One region of the Heyndrickxia sporothermodurans genome, then DNA from elsewhere that is predicted to be linked to it. Evidence: riboswitches for the same ligand, from Rfam matches in the RefSeq annotation. Region 1 holds a riboswitch; the other holds the start of a gene.
What was found. Region 1 has a riboswitch for FMN ahead of ribD (bifunctional diaminohydroxyphosphoribosylaminopyrimidine deaminase/5-amino-6-(5-phosphoribosylamino)uracil reductase RibD). Riboswitches for the same ligand answer to the same signal wherever they lie in the genome.

Region 1 (4,970 bases):
GTCATAGGTTATTGCTGTTTTATTTTCTTCTTGCGTATCCGAAAATCGAGAATGAACGAAATGCTCAATATATTTTCCAAGCATATCGCATTCGATATTTACTAGGTCTCCTACTCCTTTCTCACTTAGAATCGTTTCAGATAGCGTATGAGGGATTAATGAAATTGTAAAAGTAGAATCGCTCACTTCAAAAACCGTCAAACTAGTTCCGTCAATTGCAACGGATCCTTTTAAAATCGTGTATTTGATGATCTCGGCATCTGCTTTGATTTCATAATATCGGGCATTGGAAACGTTTTTTATGTTCTTTATCGTTCCAACTCCTTCCACATGCCCTGAAACGAAATGGCCGCCAAATCTACCTTGCGAAGACATTGCTCGTTCAAGATTTACTTTTGATCCATTTTTTAGTTCTATTAAACTAGTAGATTTTATTGTTTCAGGCATGACATCTAAATGAAACTCATCGTTGGAAAATGAGGTAACCGTCAAACATACTCCATTAACGGAAATACTGTCTCCATTGTGCATATCCTTCATTATTTTGTTAGCATGAATTGTTAATTCGATTGATTGAGCCGATTGTTTGATATTTTTCACACGACCAATTTCTTCGATAATTCCGGTAAACATCTTCATTCACCACCTTTACATGGGAGTTGCTGTAATTCGAATATCTTTTCCAATCATTTTAACGTCGGTAATATCAACATTCATGGCATCCTCTATTTCTTTGATTCCTTCTCCACCAAACGAAGTAGGGGCAGTTTTTCCTCCAATTAGTTTTGGTGCAATATAAGTTATCATTTGTTGAAATGCCCTTTCCTTTAAAAAGCTGCCATGTACTTCTGCTCCACCCTCGACAAAAATAGAGCATATCCCTTTTTCTGCTAAAAGTTTTAGCATAGGCTTTATTTCTATCGTTGGTGTTTGCATGTTAATGATTTGAACACCTTTGTTTTGATAAGTAACTTTTCTTTTCTCGTCCACATGCATGCTTGTAACAATCCATGTTTCCTCATCCTGTTGCTCCATTACTTTTGCATCGATAGGGGTTCGAAGATGGGTATCAAGGATAATTCTTACAGGATTTTTCCCGCCACCGTTTAATCTTGTTGTTAAACTTGGATTATCTTTAATAATCGTATTGACCCCTACTAGAATCGCATCATGAATATGCCGGAAATAATGGACATCCTCTCTTGCCTCCTGACTTGTAATCCATTTACTCCTCCCAGTTTTTGTTGCTGTTTTCCCATCTAGACTTGTTGCCGATTTCAAAGTGACAAAAGGCAAACCCGTTCGGATGAAATGAAAGAATACTTGATTCAGTTGGGTGGCTTCTTTTTCGAGTAAACCGACCTCTACATTTATTCCAGCTGCTTTCATCGTCTCGATTCCTTCTCCGGCCACTTTCGGATTTGGATCTTTTGTTGCAATCACTACTCTTTTTATCCCCGATTCAATCAATAGCTTTGAACATGGAGGGGTTTTTCCAAAATGGCTGCAAGGTTCAAGGGTGACATACATCGTTGCGTCTTTCGTTCTCCCTTTGGCCATTTGAATGGCATGTACTTCAGCATGTGAATCCCCTGCTTTGACATGTGCACCGATCCCAACTACTTGGTTGTTTTTTACAATCACTGCCCCGACGGCTGGATTAGGAGTGGTTTGACCTTTCGTACTTTTTGCAATATCGATGGCTAGCTGCATGTAGTATTGGTCATTCATTTTATAAGCTCCTTATCTTAATAAAAATATAAAAAACCCCTAAAGAATTTGCTTCTTCAGGGGTTACTCTTTATGGGTATAGGAAATAAAGGTGAAGAATAGACTTCCCTTTCTAATTTTATGTACAGTGAAAAAAGGTATGATATTTCATCAAACCATTTTTTTACACAATAAGAAAGAAAGGTAGAGATAGCCATCTTACCAATACTTTTTATTTTTTCCTTCTCCCATCCAGACTTTAACTGTCGGCTCCGGAGTTTCACCAGATCCACCGTTTAACAATTGTTAACCGGGTCACGGACTAAGAAGCATTGCAGCTTCATCACCGCCGGTAGGGAATTTCACCCTGCCCCGAAGGATAGTATTTATTTTAGTGACAATTATACAGAAAAAAAATAAATAAGCAAATAGAAGAATTTTTATTTTTTGAACATGTCGATGACTCTAGCGATATTTTCAGAACAATTTTTCAGATATTCATAAGCATTTGTCATGGCATCTTCGAGTGATGTAGCACCTGGGACAATTGAAAATAAGGCGTCGATTCCTTCTTCTCTTACTCTCCCATTTTTGTCTTCAATATATCCCGCGATTCCGATTACTGGAATTCCCTTCTTTTTTGCTAGTTTTGCAACCCCGATTGGTGTCTTGCCAAAGATGGTTTGTCCATCTATTTTCCCTTCGCCAGTAATGACGAGTTCCGCCCCTTCGAGATGGGTTTCTAGTTTCAATGTTTGAGTGATAATATCGATTCCCCGTTTTAATTCGGCATTGAAAAAGGCTAACATGCCGGCTCCCATTCCCCCTGCCGCACCTGCTCCCGGAACACTGTCAACGTTTTTATGCAGTTCTTTTTTTATGATGTCTGCAAAATGCGTTAAGTTTTTGTCCAAACGTGTGACCATCTCTTGTGTTGCACCTTTTTGTGGTCCAAAAATAGCAGATGCGCCGTTTGCTCCGGTTAATGGGTTGTCCACATCACATGCTACAATAAATTGGATATTTGATAATCGTGGATCCATTTGCGAAATATCAATTGTTTTTAAAGCTGAGAGGGCACCGCCGCCAAAACTAATTTGTTCCTTTTGAATATTGAGAAGTTTTGCGCCAAGTGCTTGCGCCATCCCTGCTCCCCCATCATTTGTTGCACTTCCCCCTAGACCAATAATAATTTTTTTGACACCGAAATCCAGAGCTCTTAAAATAAGTTCGCCTGTACCATAGGTTGTTGTTAAAATTGGATTGCGTTTGTCTAAAGGAACATGATGAATACCCGAAGCGGCTGCCATTTCGATTACTGCAGTTTTTCCATCGCCTAGAAGACCGAAAAATCCTTGAACAGGTAACCCAAGCGGACCAGTAACCGTCTTTTCAATAATTTTTCCATCTGTCGCATCAACGAGCGATTGAACCGTTCCCTCCCCTCCATCTGCCATTGGAAGTTTAATATATTCGGCATCCGGTATGACAGCAGAAAATCCTTCTTCAATTGCATTTGCTGCTTCTAAAGCGGTTAAACTCTCTTTAAATGAATCTGGTGCAATGACAATTTTCAATTTGGTCACTCCGATTTATTTTTTGTAAAATCTATAAATAACTTTATTTTCCTTTTTCTCATATGCATTTGGTGTGAACAATTTTAGTTTACATCAATTAGAAATACAGTGGAAATTTTCTATTTAACAATATGAAAATGGTAATTCTTTTATCTATGAAGTACTTCTTCCTTTAATTTTTTTGATGATGTTCCTCTTGAACGCTTTATGAAGCACTTCTTCTTTTAATTTTGTTGATCATGTTTCTCTTGAACGCTCTATGAAGCACTTCTTCCTTTAATTTTGTTGATCATGTATCTCTTGAACTCTCTATGAAACACTTCTTCTTTTAATTCTGCTAATCATGTGCCTCATAAACACTTTATGATGCACTTCTTCTTTTAATTTCCGTCAATCATATGCCTCATAAACACCTTATGAAGCACTTCTTCTTTTAACCCTACCTATCATGTGCCTCATACACGTTAATCAAAAACTCTCTGAAAAACAAAACAGCCTTAGAACCAGTAATCATGAAGGTTCAAGGCTGTTTTTCCGTCGTTTTAAGCTGAAAAGCCAAGCTTATTCTATTTAATTGTTAAACTTGTATACTACATAAAATTCTCCTAACAGTACTAACTCTTTACTTTCCAATTTTAAAAATTGAAGTAAAGAAGCTATATAATGCATCTCCGGCAATGAAGCCCGCAGCTAAAATGGTCATAGGTGTCTCCGCTTCTTTTCCCTTCCATTTTAAAACTGAAAATCTGATTATGATTCCTGCTAAAACGGCCCATCCGGCAATGGGATTAGTCAATAATAAACCCGTTGCGAACAAAACACCCAATTGTCTCTTTGATCCGCCAATTAATTGAAGCAAGGCACCTGGGATTGCCCAAATCAATAATTGTTTTGCGATATCAGGAGAAACACCTGATTGGATTGTTGCGGCATATACATGATTAACCGGAGGTATCATCCCACGCGAGAAGAAGTTTTCATAGGTTAGCAGAACAACAATAGCTGCCACAGAAAATCCAATCATCCCCGCGAAAAGCTGCTGACGTCGTCCTTTCTTTTCAAACTCTGGATCTTGTCCATTCCCTCGAAGAATATAGCCAGTCTTTAAATCATAACCCATATCTGCAAACGCTACTCCTGTGGAAGCACTGAATCCAACTAGAAGCGCAAGCGCAGGGGCAGGAAAGCCAATTAATATGCCAATTATAAGGGTAATTAAAGCAACTGCAAATGCAGGAAACCACCCGGCATGCATTGCCGCAATTCCAACGATTAACTCGTGGGCAAATGCCGCAATAGCTGCAAATAATAAGAATCCTGCAATCATTCCAGGAGACATGTCCGTCAAAACTCCGCCCATAAATGCCAATGCCAACGCTATCAATAAATAGGCAATGAAACCATAGCCAAAGGCTTGTCCAATATCCTTTTCAGATCTGGTAAGAGGCACTACCTCCAAAGATGCAGCAGTCTCATTCTTTGTTTTATCCAAAACAGTATTTACCTTATTCTTTTTAAAGATAAGGAAAACGACTTGTATTAAGGCAACCACTCCCGCACCGATCATAAATCCATGTGGAATGTAATGCTCACTTATATCGAAGCCAAACAACGGAACAGAATATCCTTTTAAAAGCAGCCCTATCCCAAACATTGTTAGAGCCCAAATATTACCGATGAAAG
Region 2 (4,970 bases), on a different contig from region 1:
AATTGTGGCATCCGCTCCTTTACATATTCGACAAGGTGAAACTGGAGCAATATTTATTTATCGCTCTTTAGATGTGTTGCAAGAAACCACTAATCAAACAACGAAATTAATTTTATTAGCGGCAGGTATTGCAATTATTTTAACTACTGGATTTGCTTTCTTTTTATCCACTCGAATTGCTGCTCCATTAAGAAAAATGCGTGAAGCAGTTTTTGAAATAACAAAAGGAAAATTTGATAAAAAAGTTCCAATTCTTACCCATGACGAAATTGGAGAGCTTGCAACTGCCTTTAATCAGATGGGAAAACAATTAAAATTTAATATGAATGCATTAAATCAGGAAAAGGAACAATTATCAAGTATTTTAAGTAGTATGGCCGATGGGGTACTTACTTTTAATCGTGATGGTACGATATTAATAACGAATCCACCGGCAGAACGATTTCTTCAACAGTGGTATAAGGAACAAGGTGAAAATGGCAACTTCTTACCGCCAGAAGATTTGCTTCTCCAAAAAGTGCTTGAAACAGAAATGGAGAAAACAGATGAACTGACAATACAAGGAAGGACGTACGTTGTCATTGTCGGTCCTTTATATAACCAAGATAGTGTTCGTGGAGCGGTTGCGGTTATACGAGATATGACAGAGGAACGTAAGCTCGATAAACTGAGGGATGATTTCATTGCTAATGTGTCACATGAATTGCGGACTCCAATTGCGATGCTTCAAGGATATAGTGAGGCAATCATTGATGATATAGCAGCATCTGAAGATGAGAAGAAAGAGTTTGCCAAAATTATTTATGATGAAACGTTACGAATTGGAAGATTAGTTAACGAATTATTAGATTTAGCAAGAATGGAAGCCGGCCATATTTCTCTATATAGAGATGAAGTCGAGATTAAACCATTTATTGAAAGGGTAACGAATAAATTTTACGGTTTAGCAAGAGAGAAGCATGTTAATTTATCTTGTGAAGTGAACTCGACTACTGAATCAGTTTTTATAGATCCGGATAGAATTGAACAGGTTTTAACAAATCTTATTGATAATGCCATTCGTCATACATCATTAAATGGTTATGTAAAAGTCAAATTAATTGATCGTACTAACGGAATCGAAATAATGGTAGAGGATAATGGGTCCGGAATTCCCGAAGAAGATCTGCCATTCGTGTTTGAACGATTTTATAAAGCGGATAAAGCAAGGACAAGAGGTAAATCCGGAACCGGATTAGGGCTAGCAATTGCGAAAAACATTGTGGAAGCGCATGACGGGAAAATCTCCGTTAAAAGCATAGTGGGACAAGGAACGACATTTTCCTTCTTTATACCTAAAAATGTGAAACAATGATGATGAATGCTGACGAGAAATCTTGTTTCATGAGAAACATTTACTACATAATTGATAGCAAAAGCGCAAAATATTGCGCTTTTTTTTGTTCTTTTGTATAAAATTTCCCAATTAGCATAAAATAAGTTTTGCTCTAGCAAACTTAATATTGGCATTTTATTCTAGCCTCATTTCAATTGCATTACGTTTTGATTTCAAAAAGTGGGCTAGGTTCTAAAAAAAAACAAGCAGTCATATTAGTTTTTAGCAAGAGTTTTTATTTGAGGAGGAAAAATATGCTTGACTTTTTAAAAAGAATACTTATTGTAGCTTTAATGGCAATTTGTGTAGGTCTAATTCTAATTGGCGGAAGAGCCGAAGCGGCTGAAAATAGTATAAATAAAGAAACAAATGAATGGACTTTCCCGGCAAAAGGTGAAATATCCGACGTATTCGATTCGCGTGGTGGTATACATAAAGGTTTGGATATTGCGGGAAAATATAAATCCGGTGTTTATGCAGTTGCAGATGGTAAAGTGGTTCGTTCTTACTATTCCGGGTCATATGGAAATGTTATTTTTATTCACCACGATAACGGATATGAGACAGTTTATGCCCATTTGAATAAACGAATTGTAAATGAAGGCCAAAAGGTAAAAAAAGGAGACAAAATCGGTTTGATGGGTAATACCGGGCAATCGACAGGCATACATCTCCACTTTGAAGTACATAAAGGTAAATGGAAAATTCATAAGGAAAATGCGATTGATCCTTTTTTAGTATTTGGTAAAGGGGAAATAGGGCAATATGTTTTTGCTTTAAATCATGATCCGTATGGCGTAGTTAATGTATCTGGAAAATTAACGGTAAGTGAAACAAAGACAAATAATGCGGCTAGAGCATTTATTGGAAAAAATATAGAAAAACCTAAACAAGTATCGAAATCAAGACAAGAAAAATATGAAGTAGGCAATAAGTTGAAAAACGAGAAAGTATATGTCGTCAAGTCAGGGGATACATTGAGTAAAATTTCCCGATTCTATCATGTTTCAATCCAACAACTAAAATCATGGAATGAGTTAGAAAATATTGATCTCATCCATCCAAAACAAAAAATCATAATAAAAGCAAATAAATAACAATGGAAAGAATATAAAACATTGAAATCAAAACAAATCGCTTCACAAAATAATGTATTTAAGATATAATTTACATGTAAAAATAATATGATTCGTCTTCGGGGCAGGGTGAAATTCCCGACCGGCGGTAATGAAGCTTTTTTAACATGCTTATTAGCCCGCGAGCCTAGAAATTTTGGGCAGGATTTGGTGAGATTCCAAAGCCGACAGTACAGTCTGGATGGGAGAAGATGGAGGTGCCGGTATTCATAAATGCAGGCTTGGATAGTTATGTTCAAAATACTTTTGAAGCTGTTCAAAAGTAAAATTTGAATTTATTCAAAAATTGCATTTTTGAATATTATTTGAGCATGCCATTAATTCTCCCTCAAGGTAATTTCCTTGGGGGTTTATTTATTGTATGCTTAAGGCCACTTTCTTCTGACATGAGATGAATCTCAAAAGGAGAGAGAGAGTTGAGAAAATTACGTTTAAAGGAATTTGTTGGTGTTGCCATGTTGAGTAGTGTGGCATATGTTCTAATGTTCATTAAGTTTCCTGTACTGCCAGTCTATTCATATCTAACCGTTGATTTTAGCGATATACCCGCATTAATTGCAGCACTCATTTTTGGACCTATCGGAGCAATAATAGTTGAAGTGATAAAAAATTTATTAGATTACTTAACCCATATTAGTGATGTAGGAATTCCAATCGGGAATGTAGCTAATCTTATCGCTGGACTCTTATTCGTACTTCCAACTTATTTTGTTTACAATCGTATGAAAACAAAAATAGGAATGACATTTGCTCTAATTATCGGAACCATTATCATGGCTGTTTTAATGAGTGTGCTCAATTACATCATTATTCTTCCTGCTTACTTAGCATTGTTGCATATTGATGTTGGAAATGTAAAGGATTATATCGTGGCTGGTATATTGCCATTTAATCTTATAAAAGGGGCATTAGTTACGATCATATTTATGCTTATATTTGCAAAAATGCAAAAGTGGATCAATAAACAAGCCCAGATTAATAATATATAAAAAAGAGCAAGTGCATTATTACATGCACTTGCTTTTTTAGTCTTCAAATTTTAAAGGATTTCCATCAAAAGGCTCGTCCGCTACTTTTATAGAGTCAGTAGGACAGCCTTCGAAAGCATCAATCATATCATCCTCTAAAATATCGGGGATTTCTACTACACCTTTATTTTCGTCTAAAATGACATAAGCGATACCTTCATCGTCGTAGTCATAAATATCCGGTGCCGCAGCTCCACAAGCACCACAAGCAATACATGTATCTTGATCAACAATTGTATATTTTGGCATATATGTGACCTCCTAATAATCTATATCATTCATTAACCTTTAAAATGACCATTACATCCTTCATTATAATAAAACTCATTACAGTACTTTTCAATAGATAAGGATTAAAATAAAGTTTTTAATTTTTTATGCGTCTCATTTGTAAGCAATAATATTAACAATAATCAACACTTTCATGATAAAATTAGACATAAAAAGACAAAAGGGGTAAAAACAAATGACGTTTTTACAAGCCTTAATATTACTGATGTTAAAAAAATTAAATGGATCACGAACAGTATTTTCGATTTATCATTTGTTAAAAGGGAAAAAATCATCTCAAACTATTCAGGATGCTCACTTATTTAGAATCGGACAGTTTTTTCAATTCTTTCCCCCTTTAAAAAGAAGAACATTTGATGCTGCCGTTCAAGATCTTAAAATAAAGGGTCTAATTAGAGAAACGGAACTGAATAAATATACTGTAACACCCGATGGAGAAAAAGAACTGAACACTTATTTTAACCATCGACCAATTCCACAATATTTTAATGGGCTAAAATACCAAGATATCGCTATCGTTTTCTGGAAGCGGCTAAATTTATTAATACAAGTTTTATCAAATGCTATTTATAATAAAAAAAAGTATTACCCAATTCAAAGTGATGTAGAGGTTCAAAGGTGGGTTAAGTCATTCCTGAAAAGTCAAAAAAGCGACAAAGAACACCAAGCAAAACAGCTTTATCAGGAATTAACTTCCATCTTTTCTAATAACCCGCCCGAAGATCCTTTGCTTTTTATCATTCGTTTAACTGGCCAAAATCAAATTGGAATGACGATGGATCAAGCAGCAGAGCATTTCTCCCTAGATAAATATGATTATTGGTTTCGTTATTTGTTATTAATTCACTATATAATAGATACTTGTATAAATGATAAAAAGCAATATCCGATATTGTATACGTTATTGTCAGATAAATATCGCAATATACCACTTACAAATTCCACATACGAAACATTTTTATTAATAAACAAAGGTTATAATGTCTCTGAAGTTGCAAAGAAAAGAAAGTTAAAGGAAAGTACGATTCAAGACCATATCGTAGAAATTGTTTTAAACAATTCTGATTTTGATATTTCACCGTACTTGAATAAAGAATTAGAGCAAAAAATTATAAACGTTTCCGAGAGAATTTCACCCAA

Region 2: it holds a riboswitch for FMN, as region 1 does, so the genes downstream of both, B5V89_RS07860 (ECF transporter S component) here and ribD (bifunctional diaminohydroxyphosphoribosylaminopyrimidine deaminase/5-amino-6-(5-phosphoribosylamino)uracil reductase RibD) in region 1, are expected to answer to the same signal.

What each region holds. Positions count from the first base shown of each region.
Region 1 covers NZ_NAZB01000021.1:220,579-225,548, forward strand. The annotation lists gene ribE (riboflavin synthase) at 1-633, opposite strand, end outside; gene ribD (bifunctional diaminohydroxyphosphoribosylaminopyrimidine deaminase/5-amino-6-(5-phosphoribosylamino)uracil reductase RibD) at 649-1,731, opposite strand; FMN riboswitch at 1,947-2,094, opposite strand; gene B5V89_RS11010 (glycerate kinase) at 2,151-3,287, opposite strand; gene B5V89_RS11015 (OPT/YSL family transporter) at 3,910-4,970, opposite strand, start outside.
Region 2 covers NZ_NAZB01000019.1:47,573-52,542, forward strand. The annotation lists gene B5V89_RS07850 (ATP-binding protein) at 1-1,354, shown strand, start outside; gene B5V89_RS07855 (M23 family metallopeptidase) at 1,630-2,472, shown strand; FMN riboswitch at 2,563-2,708, shown strand; gene B5V89_RS07860 (ECF transporter S component) at 2,928-3,500, shown strand; gene B5V89_RS07865 (ferredoxin) at 3,537-3,788, opposite strand; gene B5V89_RS07870 (YpbB family protein) at 4,006-4,970, shown strand, end outside.